One region of the Streptococcus sp. OMI870 genome, then DNA from elsewhere that is predicted to be linked to it. Evidence: predicted binding sites of a transcription regulator. Region 1 holds the regulator's gene; the other holds the start of a gene.
The links. The regulator CtsR, encoded in region 1, represses protease genes until heat stress. The targets are predictions, from matches to a motif close to TTGGTCAAAAAAGGTCAAANA.
Positions count from the first base shown of each region.

Region 2: a site for CtsR is predicted at 4,340-4,360, ahead of clpP (ATP-dependent Clp protease proteolytic subunit ClpP). Genes of this name have one in related genera too.

Region 1 is NZ_JASHGM010000002.1:464,407-471,540, forward strand. It holds gene QM968_RS06105 (ATP-dependent Clp protease ATP-binding subunit) at 1-2,245, opposite strand, end outside; gene QM968_RS06110 (CtsR family transcriptional regulator) at 2,246-2,710, opposite strand; gene QM968_RS06115 (alpha-L-fucosidase) at 3,020-5,254, opposite strand; partial or broken gene QM968_RS06120 (Ig-like domain-containing protein) at 5,401-7,134, opposite strand, start outside.
Region 2 is NZ_JASHGM010000002.1:59,415-66,548, reverse strand. It holds gene QM968_RS04425 (MalY/PatB family protein) at 1-395, shown strand, start outside; M-box (ykoK) riboswitch at 431-588, shown strand; gene mgtA (magnesium-translocating P-type ATPase) at 795-3,455, shown strand; gene upp (uracil phosphoribosyltransferase) at 3,677-4,306, shown strand; gene clpP (ATP-dependent Clp protease proteolytic subunit ClpP) at 4,434-5,024, shown strand; gene QM968_RS04405 (DUF2129 domain-containing protein) at 5,300-5,578, shown strand; gene QM968_RS04400 (ABC transporter substrate-binding protein) at 5,689-6,846, shown strand; gene QM968_RS04395 (branched-chain amino acid ABC transporter permease) at 6,928-7,134, shown strand, end outside.

The DNA of each region.
Region 1 (7,134 bases):
AAGGTTGGAATTTAAGCGTCATGCCTTGTTCTGCCAAGGTTGTAATGAGCGGTTTGACCATGACTTTCACCACCTGCTGCATATCTTCACTTGACAAGCTATGGAAGACCACCTTTTCATCAATCCGGTTAATGAACTCTGGCCGATAGGTCTTCTTCAACTCTTCAAACATACGTTTTTCCATATTGGCTTGATCAAAGCGGATATCTTTGGCACCAAAGCCAACGGTCTTATCATCTCGAAGGGCTGTCGCTCCAAGGTTTGAGGTCATGATGATAATGGTATTGGAGAAGTCGATCTTCCGCCCTTTGCTATCGGTTAAGACCCCATCGTCCAAGACCTGTAAAAGAACATTGAAAATGTCAGGATGGGCTTTTTCTACCTCATCAAACAAGAGGACAGAATACGGTTTGTTGCGGACTTTCTCCGTCAACTCTCCCCCTTCTTCATAACCCACATAGCCTGGAGGGGCTCCGTTGAGACGACTGGCTGCGAATTTTTCCATGTACTCACTCATGTCAAAGCGGATCAAAGCAGACTCGTCATCAAAGAGGACTTCTGCAAGGGCCTTTGCGAGCTCGGTTTTTCCGACACCGGTAGGCCCTAGGAACATGAAAGAACCGATAGGACGCTTGTTACTGCGGATACCTGATTGGTTGCGTCGAATAGCCCGACTAATACTAGAAACGGCTTGGTCTTGCCCAATCACGCGCTTGTGCAATTCTGTTTCTAAGTTTAGGTACTTCTTGGCATCGGTTTGGGTCAGTTTTTGAGTGGGAATACCAGATAATTGGCTCAAGGTCACCAAGACATCTTGGTCAGTGACTTCTTTTTTATAGACAATGGGAGCAGCCTCTACTTGTAAGAGCTGGGCTGCTTTCTTCCACTTGCCTTCCATCAAGGCCCGGTCCAAGGCGGTCAACTCTTCTTTAACGTGACCGTTTGAATCGCGGTTTTGAACGGTAGCCGCCGCTTCATCCAAGAGGTCAATAGCTGAATCTGGCAATTGACGACTGGTCAAATAGCGGTGGGCATATTTGACAGCTGTTTCGATCGCTTCATCGCTAATGGTCACATGATGGTGGTCTTGGTAGGTCTCTTTTAAGCCTTGGAGAATCTGAATGCTGTCTGCAACACTCGGTTCTTCAATGGTAACTTTCGCAAAACGACGAGAGAGGGCCGCGTCTTTTTCGATATGCTTTTGGTACTCATCTTGTGTCGTTGCTCCAACTGTGCGCAAGGTTCCACGGGCTAGAGCCGGTTTTAGGATGTTGGCTGCGTCTAAAGTCGAATCAATGCCGGATCCTGACCCCATAATGGTATGCAGTTCATCGATAAAGAGAATGACGTGACCGTCTTCTTCAATGTCCTGGATAATATTGTTCATCCGCTCTTCAAAGTCCCCACGGAAGCGCGTCCCTGCCACCACATTCATAAGATCCAACTCCAGGACACGCATTTGCGCGATTTCAGCTGGAACATTGCCACTAGCTACCCGCTGGGCCAGCCCTAATGCCAGGGCTGTTTTTCCGACCCCAGCTTCTCCTACTAGAACAGGATTGTTCTTGGTCTTGCGGCTAAGGATTTGGATCATGCGCGAAATCTCTGCATCGCGGCCAATCACAGGCTCAAGCTGTCCTGAACGAGCCATTTCTGTCAAATCACGGGTATAATCCTCGAGTCCTCCACTTGTGCTTGGGGGCATGCCCATCATATTTCCCATGGTTTGGCGGTTAGGATTTTGAGCCCGGTAGAGGCTCCGGATAGCTTTGATGTCATTTTTGTCCCAGCCTGCTTTGTCTTCTAAATTCTTGCGAAGGGAAGCAATGGGAACACCCTTATCTTGCTCCGTAAAGGCAAAACCTGCAAACTCCATGACCTGGCTAGCCAAGGTCCCACGATCTGATAGAAGAGAGAGGAGCACGTGCTCTGTCCCCAAAGTTTTGGCATGAAGGACTTGCGCAATCTCCGTCGCGTGTTTCATCATCGCTTCCATCCGATAAGAAAACGGGAAGATTTCATACCGATTGTCATTTTGAAACACTTGACCTGTAATATGCTCAGCTGCATCCTGAAATTCGTCGATCTGCATGGGGTAATCGCTGAGCACAGAACCTGCTATGCTATAGGGATTATTGGCCATAGCTGTCAAGAGATACCAAGTGTCCAAAGTATCCCCCTGATAGTGACCTGCTAGTATTTGGGCCGCTTCTATACTTTCTAACAGTGCTGTTGAATAGTTCATCTAGTCGGTATTTCCTTTTCTATCTACTTGTTGAATGATTTTTTTCAGCATGTTTGCTCGCAGATTTGGGGCATCCTGACCCAAAACCTCATCAGAAGTCGTTGCAAGCAAGAGCTGCGTTTCACGTTTTGTCAATAATTTCTCTTCAAAGAGCATCTCTAGAATATCATTGAAAACCTGCTGGCTGATGGTCTCTCCAATATTGGCCGCCAGGTCTTGAAGCATCTGATGGTGATCTGAAAACTGGACCTTGCCAATGCGGATATATCCGCCACCACCGCGTTTGCTCTCTACAATATAGCCTCGGCTTTCGGTAAAGCGGGTCTTAATGACATAGTTAATCTGACTTGGTACGACCTGAAAGACATCTGCCAACTCACTTCTTTTTAGTTCTGCCATGCCAGCTTGAGCCAGCAAGGCCTTGATATAAGCTTCAATGCTATCAGATGTGTTCTTATTTGCCATGATGCTCCTTTCTGGCTTTTTTTCTAGATGGATGCTCTACTCTTTGGCCCATAAAAAATGGCCTTGGAGTGTTCCTTCCCATCATTGACCTTATTTGACTATTATACAATTTTTACGGCTGTAAATAAAGCAAAGACTCTATGGAAATAGGAATCTCTTAAGAAGGCAAAATAAAAGAGGCTAGTAAGAACTAACCTCTTATGTCAAGAATAGACTACTCTTTCTGATAAGCGAATTTCGCGACTCCATCTCAACAGCCTGAAGTAAGAATTTCTCACCAAATTCATAGAGTCCTTCTTTGAATACTGGTTAAGCTTCTTTCCTTTCCGGCTGTCTAACAATTTCTCTCATCACTTGGACTGTCAGCTCTGGAATAAAGCCGACCAGACTTCCTTGATCCGGATGCAACAATTTGACCTTAAAGTCATAGACATCTGTCGCCTTGCCTGCAAAATCAAGGGTTGGGACTTGGACTGTTTTTTCGGTCTCTCCATCTGCAAACTCGAGAGTGACATTGGTATCTTTATAAACCTTGCCATGAACCCCTGTTCCTGGTTCTGTGATCAATTTAAGACTGGCACTTCCTTTAGAGCCACCTTTTCTCTTGACGACGACTTGCGCTGGGTCGCCTTTCTTAACGGCTAGGGTTGGCTGAGCAAACTCAAAGAGACCCTTTTCTTGGTTATTGAGGGCATAAATCCCTTCCGTTGCGATCGCATCTCCCTTGCTATTGACCAAGGTCAAAGTATGGGCTCCTGCTTTCAAATCCGGTGTTTCATAAACCTTTTGGCTGCGTTTGCGGGTTGGACTTTGGGTATTAACCATCTCTAGTTTTTGTCCATCGACATAGACATCCATTTCCCCATGATCAGGGTCCACAGTTGTGACCACATAGGCTTTGGTTCCTTCAAATTGATAGGTCACCGAAGCTCCCTTTTCCTTGGTCCACATAGAAGTGCCTCGAACGCCTTCTCCCTCTTCATTCCATTGGCCATTGGCCCGCTCAGCAGTCCGGTCAGAATGATAGGCCAAACCAAGCGGATAGCCATCCGTTTCTTCAATACTAGCTGGCGTCTTATAGACAGAGACACCGTTCAAGATTGGAGTGGCTTGGGCATCGGTGATGGACACCCGGATATAGCGACTATCAACAGGTTGCCCTTTGATCAAACGGCGGTATCCAACGGTTGACCCAGCCCCAAAAGGAACCCATTGCCCATTCACCGCTACATCGATGGTGAAACCGGAAATCCGTTGGCCTTTCTCGATGGTTTCTTTGAGCTCTACCACATCAAAATGTTGCTCTTTTCCAAGATCGAGGACAAAAGATCCGGTCTTGGCATCATCGGCAGGTGCCCAACTGGTCTTCTCATCTCTATCCGTCAAATGGCTGGCTGAGTAATGAGAATTGCGCCGTGTCGAGTCAGCTTCTACCAAAGCGCCCGCCGCATAGTCCACGCTGTAGAGTTGATCCAAGGTCTGGCGGAATTCTTTCAAACGGGCTACATCGGCATCCGCAAATTTCCCATCTTGATTCGGTGGAATATTGAGCAAAAGCGGGGTTCCACGGCCGACCGATTTGAAGTAAATATCCATCAATTCGCGCAAGGACTTAGGCTCTTGATTGTCATGGTAGAACCAGCCGGAGCGAATGGAAACATCGGCTTCTCCCACTGAGTATTGCTTCCCTTCTGGATCCCCGTGATTGAGGTAACTGTTGGATGGATTGTTGCGAATCTTATCCGGATTGACCTTATGCCAAACTGGATCTCCAGCAATCCCCTTTTCATTACCAATCCAACGGACATTGGTCGGCTCAGCTGAGAAGATGGCAATGTCCCCTTGGGCCTTGCGAATGGCATCAAACCACTTGTCAAAGGTATAGGTGACTTTTTGAGCCCCATCGCCACGCGCTCCATCCATCCAGACTTCCACGAACTTGCCCTTGTTTCCATATTTTGGATCTTCAAGGATTTCTTTGAGCTGATTGAGATAGTATTCGTTGTATTGGTCCTCTGTATCCACATGGTAGAGCGGGCTGTGAGCATCCCAAGGGGAGAGGTAGACCCCCATATCCATGTCATACTTGCTGGCAGAAGCAGAAACTTCGGTTAGGACATCGCCCTTTCCTTCCTTCCAACCACTTTTGGCAATGGTATGGTCGGTGTATTTAGAAGGGTACAAGAGGAAGCCATCGTGGTGCTTGACGACCATGATGGTCCGTTTGAACCCCGCCTCTTTCAGGGTTTTGATCCACTGATCGGTATCCAGATGCTCTGGATAGAAATCATAAGGATCTTCTTGCCCATCTCCCCACTCACGATCGTAGTAGGTATTCATCCCAAAATGAATGAAAGCTGCTAGTTCTTCGCAGTGGTATTGCATTTGAGCCTTGCTTGGAAGCGGACCATAGTCTGCAATCTCAGGCTCCTCATCTGGAGAAGTTGCTGGTTGGGTGGCTTCTGTCCCCTGACTAACTACGCGGTTTTCTTTCTCACTCGTTACGGGTGAGGAATATTCTGATTTTTCTTGGTGCTCTTTCACAGTGCTCTCCTCCTCTCTTTGCTGTTTATCATATCTCAGTTTAATCGCTGGTGGCTCTCACCATTCTTAGTGATTTGTTGAACAAAAAGCCCAAAGATAAGCGATTGATTGTCTGTATCTTCAAGTAGCCTATACTGTTGCTACAGTTCATCATCACTTGTGAGATGGAGGCGGTATTCTTGTAAGATGGTACCATCTTCTGCTTTATGGATGACACGGATTGGCTCACCTTCATGGACGCTTGGCACAACTGTTGCAAGACCGTGATGGTTAGCTGTTGCTTCCACTTGTGGATAAGCCCGATCACGCGCATCGATGTAATAATCTGTCACACTTGGGTTGACACCTGGCAAGACATCGCTATTAACACGAATGGTCAGCTGACTCTTTTCTTCTGCCGCAACCTTATTGGCAAATACCTGAATCTCTGAAATAGAGCTTCCACGTTTGCCTTCTGGTGTCTTCATGCGGATCCGAACGGCATAGGTGTCGACTTTATCAAAACTGAAATGATTCATCTTGCTAGCTGTGACTGCTTCTTGAACACTTAGGTTGCTGACTTCTTTCCAGTTGGCTGGATTGTTAAATGGATGGTCTGTTTCGTCTTTGACGCGATTTGGATTGCTTGGAACTGTTGGGATTTGCTCACCCACATAGTACTCAATCACGTATTCACTTGGAGCCCCAACGCCGTGGTCTTCATGGAAACCAACATGGAGGTTGTCCACTGCTCGCTTGGTCAAGATACCAGAATCTCCAAACAAGATACCAACAGAATCTTCCGCATTGTCACGGCCCCAGTTGGTCCAACGGTTAGCTGGAGCATCAGTAAAGGAGATGACCTTGTCATTGACCTTAGCAACTGGATCCGCATCGTTAGAGTCACTTGCAAAAGCGAGTGGCAAGACAGAGCCTGTCCATTGCTCTGCTACGTTCGCCCCCTTGACTGTGTTTGCGGAAACACGAATATGAAGACGCGTTGGAAGATCGGTTCCTTCTACACGACCAGAGAGGACAACTTCTCCTTCTTGGGCCAAGAGTTGCGGATCGACCGCATCCCAGGCCACCTTGGCAGCATAGGTCTTGCCATTGGAGTGATAAGTCCGCACGCTTTCTGGAAGGGCTGGTTTTTCACCGACTGGCATTGTCGTGCTGACTTCTTCTACAGCGATAATGCCTTCAACGGTGACTTGAGCTTGGGCTTCTTTTTCCACACCCTCTACATGACCTGTGACTGTAAAGCTATGGTAATCCTTGACTTGATCTGCTGTCACGGCATCCCAGGTCACACGTTTTTCTTTCGGGAATCCCTTGTCATACTCGACCAAGACTGTCCCTGGAAGAGCTGGCAAAACATTTCGATCCGTACTAATCCGTACAGGACGCACCTTGACAACCGTCTTTTCTTCAGGATTTGGCGTGATGGTAAAGGTTAATTCCCCTGTTTTTCCTTGGAAGTTGGCTTCTAAATGAACCAATCCTGCTTCCCTTAGTTCCAATCCTTTCTTGCTTGCGACTGCTTTTCCTTGGCTACCAGTTGTTGTTGCCACATCGATTTGATCTGCTTGGAGGCTAGCCACACTGCCATCTTGGTAATGAGCAATGACTTCAAGTGGCACCGTTTGGTCTTCCTTGAGTTCTTGCCCTTCTGGCAGACGCAATTCTAGGCGCTGGATCTGCGGACTTTCTTCTTGGAATTGGATAGCATAGGTCTGGACAGCTCCCGTATCCTGAGCAGTGACAAAGATTTGAGCTTTCAAACCATTTTCACGGCTAGCTTGTAAGACCGTCACTTGGGCATTTTCTGCACTTGCTGTGACTTGACCAGGCTCTTGCCCATAAGCGAGGGAACGGAAAATAGTATGGTTGCCACTACCAAA
Region 2 (7,134 bases), 400 kb from region 1:
TTAAACAACGGCAATTGGCCAATAATCAACATGAAATTTCAGGCTTAGGTTATATTGCAACGGAAGCTGCCTATCGTCATGGTAAGCCATGGTTGACGGAGCTCAAGCAAGTCTTTGAAAAACACATTGACTATGTGGTAGATGCATTGCATGAAAAGACCCAAATCCGTGTCATGAAGCCCCAAGGAACCTATCTTCTTTGGTTGGACTTTTCAGCCTATCCTTATACGGATGATGAGCTACATGCTAAAATCCATGACCAAGCTAAATTGATTTTGAACCGTGGATCAGATTTCGGAAAAGAAGGAACCTTGCATGCCCGCCTTAATGTGGCAGCTCCCTTCACCCTCATTGAAGAAATCACCAAACGCTTGGTGGAAACTTTTCACAAATAAGTGTTGACTTTCTGTAAGTGAAGGAGTACAATAAACTCGAAATACGGTAGGTGAGGCTACCACAAGGATACGGATGACTACCGCAAAGCAGTGGAGACACTACTCGTTGGTCAACAGTCCTGATCGCAAAGGTCAAGACTAAGCTCATTTCATCGCCTTGCGGAGCTAAAGCTTGGACGGTCAGTTTTTTAAGAGTTTTGATTGAAAAATAAATGACGAGTTTCATGAGTCCTACCGATCAAGGGTAGGACTCTTTTTATGCCTTACCTAGAAAAGAGAAAGGAGAGAGCTATGATACAAATCGACGATCATCCCGAACCGTACCGAACCAGCCAATCGCTGATTTGTGTCGTAGGGACTCCAAAAGTGATTGGCTCCTGATTGAAAAAGGAGATACCAATGCAAACAAATAAAGAAAGACTCATTGCTGCTCTTCAAGAACCGCTTGAAAGCACCTTTGCCACCTACAAAACCAGTGCCCTTGGTTTGGTTGACGATCAAGTAGAAGAAAACCGAGATACTTATGGCGAAAATGTCATCACAAAAGGTCAAGAAGATTCCATGATCAAAAAGATCTACGAATCGATCATCAATCCTTTTACAGTGATTTTGTTGGTCATTGCGCTGGTTTCCTTCATCACTAATGTCTGGCTAGCAAAACCAGGTGAGCAGGACCCAACGACCTCTATCATCATTGTGACCTTGGTCTTGATCTCTGGTGGGATCCGCTTCATTCAAGAATTGCGGAGCGACAAAGCAGCTAGCAACTTATCACGTATGATTGTCAATACAGCAACCGTTCTGCGTGATGGATCAGAACAAGAAATTCCTATTGATGAAATCGTCGTAGGAGATGTGATCAAACTGAGTGCCGGTGATATGATCCCAGCTGATGTGGTCTTGATTGATTCCCGTGACTTCTTTGTCCAACAATCTGGTCTCACAGGGGAAAGTGATGCTGTTGAAAAGGTTTGTCTCAGAAAAGCTGACAGTCAAAATCTAGATAGTCTTTTGGAGAGTGAAAGCTTGGCCTTTATGGGGACCAATGTCATCTCAGGGCGGGCGACAGCCTTGGTCTTGGTCGTGGGGGATGAAACCATGATGGGCGCGATTGAGCAAACCATCAACACCTATGACGAACCAACCTCATTTGAGAGAGAAATGAATACCATCTCTTGGCTCTTGATTCGGCTCATGTTAGTGATGGTGCCCGTTGTCTTTGTGATCAATGGCCTAACAGATGGTGACTGGTTAGAAGCGGGTGTCTTTGCCCTCAGCGTTGGGGTTGGTTTGACTCCTGAAATGCTACCGATGATTATTACAGCGAGTCTTGCTAAGGGCTCTATCATCATGGCCAAGGAAAAAGTCGTTATCAAAAAACTCAATGCCATTCAAGACCTCGGTGCCATCGATATTTTGTGTACAGATAAGACAGGAACCTTGACCCAAGATGAAATCGTTTTGGAGTATCCGCTTGATATCCATGGCGATTTGGATCTATCAGTCCTTCGCCGGGCTTACTTGAATTCCTATTTCCAAACCGGGCTAAAAAATTTGATGGACCGGGCGATTATCAATCGGACCCATAAAGAAGCCAAGAAACATGAAATCGTCCGCGATCTGGATCAAAACTTCCATAAGATTGATGAATTGCCCTTTGATTTTGAACGTCGTCGCATGAGTGTCATTGTCAAAGATGAAGACGGTGTGGTCAGCATGGTGACCAAGGGTGCCTTGGAAGAAATGCTTTCTGTATCGACTTATGTTGAGTACAAGGGAGAGATTAAACGCTTGACAGATGAAGTCCGTCAAGAGGTCCTCGCTGAAGTTGCTCAGTTAAATGAACAAGGTCTTCGTGTTTTGGGTGTCAGCTACAAAACCGACTTGGACGAAAATGAAATCTTTAGTGTTGAAGATGAAGGAGACATGATCCTAACCGGTTACCTTGCCTTTCTTGATCCACCAAAACCTTCTGCAGCTCCAGCGATTAAAGCTCTTGCAGAATATGGGGTAACCACCAAGATCTTAACTGGGGACAATGAAAAGGTAACCCAAGCTGTCTGTGAAAAAGTAGGACTAGATGTAGAGCGGATTCTTTTGGGAAGCGAAATTGATACGATGACTGACCAAGAGTTAGCACAAGTTGTGGAAACAACAACGGTCTTTGCCAAACTATCACCAGATCAAAAAGCCCGGATCATCTTGTGCCTAAAGAACAATGGCCACAAGGTTGGTTACATGGGAGATGGTATTAACGATGCTCCATCTATGAAGGTCTCAGACGTTGGGATCTCCGTGGATACCGCTGTTGATATTGCCAAAGAAACGGCAGATGTCATCCTTCTGGATAAGGACTTGATGGTTCTTGAAAAAGGCTTGGTCGAAGGCCGCAAGGTCTATGCCAATATGACCAAGTACATCAAGATGACGGTCTCTTCTAACTTCGGGAATATCTTTTCTCTTCTCTTTGCCAGCATCTTTTTGCCCTTCCTTCCAATGGCTCCCGTTCATTTGATTGTGCTCAATCTTATCTATGATCTTTCTTGTATCGCCCTACCTTTTGACAATGTCGACAAGGAATTCCTCAAGAAACCTCGTATCTGGGAAGCAAACTCTATCATGCGCTTTATGGCCTGGATTGGTCCAATTTCATCTGTATTTGATATCATCACCTACATGCTTCTCTACTTCCTTATTGTTCCAATGATTTTGGGTCATGGCTACAACCATGGAGCAGTAGATGCAGCAGCCTTTATCATGGTTTTCCAAACCGGATGGTTTATCGAATCCATGTGGTCTCAAACCATGGTTATTCATATGTTGCGTTCACCAAAACTGCCATTTATCCAAAGTCGTCCAGCCTTCTCAGTCGTGGTGACGACCCTAGCAGCAGCCTTCTTTGTAACCTCCCTTCCATATAGTCCTTTGGCTTCTATCTTGAAGTTGAGCCAGCTAAATGGATTGTACTTTGTTCTATTGTTTGCTATTATCGTCCTCTATATGCTGAGTGTGACGGTTGTCAAACGTATCTATATTAAGAAATACAAAGAATGGTTGTAATTGATTTATAGAAAGAGTGAGTCCGAACTTAAAAAATTAAGTGTAAGGGCTCTCTTTTTTTGGTAAAATTTGGTATAATAAGACGAATATGAAGTTGGAAAAGATGATTTCCACGTGTTGCGCGTATCAAAAAAGGAGTAACAGAAAGAGGGAGAGCTTGACTCTTTCTCAATCCAAGCTCCTTTTTAAAGGATCGCAGCTTAGAAAGAAGGATCTCAAAAATGGGAAAACTAGAAGTTATTACACATCCACTGATTCAACACAAATTATCTATTCTTCGTCGTACAGATACCTCTACGAAGGCCTTTCGTGAATTGGTAGATGAGATTGCTATGTTGATGGGTTACGAAGTCTTGCGCGAATTACCTCTTGAAGATGTAGAAATTGAAACACCGATTACCAAAACCGTTCAAAAACAAATTGCAGGGAAGAAATTGGCCATTGTTCCAATCCTTCGTGCAGGAATTGGGATGGTCGATGGGCTCTTGAGTTTGGTACCAGCAGCAAAAGTTGGACATATCGGGATGTACCGTGATGAAGAAACCTTGAAACCAGTTGAATACTTGGTGAAATTGCCAGAAGATATTGATCAACGTCGCATCTTTGTAGTAGACCCGATGCTTGCTACGGGCGGATCCGCTATTCTAGCGATTGATTCCTTGAAAAAACGTGGCGCTAGCCATATCAAGTTTGTCTGCTTGGTGGCGGCACCAGAAGGGGTGAAAGCTCTTCAAGAAGCGCATCCAGATGTTGATATCTTTACAGCAGCTCTCGACGACCACTTGAATGATCATGGCTACATTGTTCCAGGTCTTGGAGATGCGGGTGACCGTTTGTTCGGTACTAAATAAAAAGCCCATTCATAGTAAGGGATAGGTGCTAAAAAATTGACCTTTTTTGACCATTGGTTTATAATAGCAGATATACCTTGAACCTCACGAATTGTGAGAATGAATGGATACTAAAGGAGAAGAATAAATGATTCCAGTAGTTATTGAACAAACCAGCCGTGGAGAACGTTCTTACGATATTTATTCCCGTCTGTTGAAAGATCGGATTATCATGGTGACAGGTCCAGTTGAGGATCAAATGGCCAATTCGATTATTGCCCAATTGCTCTTCTTGGATGCTCAAGATAACACCAAAGATATCTATATGTATATCAATACCCCAGGAGGTTCTGTTTCAGCAGGTCTGGCTATCGTCGATACCATGAACTTTATCAAGTCAGATGTCCAAACCATTGTTATGGGGATGGCAGCTTCAATGGGGACTGTGATTGCGTCAAGTGGTGCGAAAGGCAAACGTTTCATGTTGCCAAATGCTGAGTACATGATCCACCAACCAATGGGGGGCACTGGTGGCGGTACCCAACAAACCGATATGGCGATCGCAGCAGAACATTTGCTCAAAACACGGAATAACTTGGAAAAAATCCTTGCGGAAAATTCAGGTCAGCCGATCGAAAAAGTGCATGCAGATGCAGAACGTGATAATTGGATGAGTGCGCAAGAAACTCTTGAATATGGCTTTATTGATGAAATCATGGCCAATAATAATCTGGGCTAACCCTTTCTAAAGGGAAGACCATGGAGAGAGTGGGACAGAAATCGGTAATTCGTTAGAATTCGATTTCGTCGTCCCACCTCCGCACAGTTGAGTAGGGCTGTAAAAGCTGATGAAATCAGCGTAGTAGAGCCCACTCAACCACTGCGTCTTGCTCGACAATCCAAAGATAATTGAGAGGCTAGGACTTTTGTCCCAGCCTTTTTTGCTCTCATAAAAGAGTAGTTCTTTTTCTTGAAATTTGATATACTAGTAACAGAACGAGAAAGGGATTAACCATGTTTGAGAAACAAGAAAGAACAGGCTTGATTGTTAAATTGTATTACAATCGGGATGGAAAAAAATTACAATCAGTTGGAGATGTCTTGTATCATTCCAAGAAATGTCGCTATGTCCAATTGTATGTGGATAGTGACAAAGCTGATCAAATCATGGAAGACTTAAAGAAAGAACGTTATGTCAAAAAGGTCTTGCCTTGCTATCTCAAAGAGTTAGATACAGATTTTGTCGGTAGTTTGCAGCGATTAGAGACCTCATCTGTGGCCCTAAAAGGATAGAAAACGCAATCATTTTCTGGATTGCGCTTTTTTTATTGACAATTGTCAGATAATTCGGTATATTCTTAATATGTATTTATTTTAAGATTTATTTAAGGAGATCATTACAAATGAAGAAAAAATTTGCTCTTTCATTTTTAACCATTGCAAGTGTCGCTCTTCTTGCTGCTTGTGGTGAAGTTTCTACTTCAGGTTCAAACACAACTGGTAACGAAATCGGCAAAGAACTAAAAGTCGGTTTTAACTTTGAAAAAACTGGTGAAGTTGCAGCCTACGGTAGTGCTGAACAAAAAGGTGCTCAATTAGCCGTTGATGAAATCAACGCTAAGGGTGGAGCTGACGGTAAGAAGATCGTTGTCACAGACAAAGATAACAAGTCTGAAACAGCTGAAGCAGCTACCGTTACAACAAACCTTGTTACTCAATCAAAAGTAAATGCTCTTGTAGGACCTGCCACTTCAGGTGCTACTGCAGCAGCGGTTGCCAATGCTGGTAAAGCTGGTGTTCCACTGGTTACACCATCTGCAACTCAAGATGATTTGACAAAAGGTCAAGATTACCTTTTCCGTGCAACCTTCATCGATAGCTTCCAAGGACAAATCATTTCAAAATATACAATGGATAACTTGAAAGCCAAGAAAGTCGTTCTTTACTACGATAACTCATCTGACTATGCTAAAGGAATTGCTGAAGCCTTCAAGAAATCTTATAAAGGTGAAATCGTAGCAACAGAAACTTTCCAATCTAAGGATACAGATTTCCAAGCTGCTCTTACAAAAATCAAAGACAAAGACTTCGATGCGATTGTCCTTCCAGGGTACTACACTGAAACTGGTAAGATTGTAAACCAAGCACGTGGTATGGGAATCAAACAACCAATCATTGGTGGTGATGGATTTAGCGATGCGAAATTCGTTGAACAAGCAACACCTGCTGCAGCTACAGACATCTACTATGTAGCTGGATTCTCTACTGAAGGTGAAATGACTGATAAAGCCAAGAAATTCGTAGAAGCTTATAAAGCAAAATACAACGAAGAACCTTCAATGTTTGCAGCTTTGGCGTATGATTCAGTTTACATGGTTGCAGAAGCATCTAAAGGTGCTAAGAACTCTGTTGAATTGAAAGACAACCTTGCGAAGTTGAAAGACTTGGAAGGTGTGACTGGTACAATGTCAATCGACAAGAACCACAACCCGGTTAAATCAGCTCTGATGATTGGCTTGAAAGATGGTAAAGTCAAATCTGTTGAGTCTGTTAAACCATAATTATCATTTGTTGTTTGTACAAGAGGCTGGGAGAATAAAAATTCCTGGCCTCGCTCTTTATTGTTAGAAAGGATGGTTCAAATGCTCCAGCAATTAGTGAACGGTCTAATCTTGGGAAGTGTCTATGCACTCTTGGCCCTTGGTTATACTATGGTGTATGGAATTATCAAATTGATCAACTTTGCCCATGGGGATATCTACATGGTAGGTGCCTTTATGGGATATTTCTTATTAAACTCATTGAAAGTGAACTTCTTTGTAGCTTTGCTTCTAGCTATGGTTGGAACA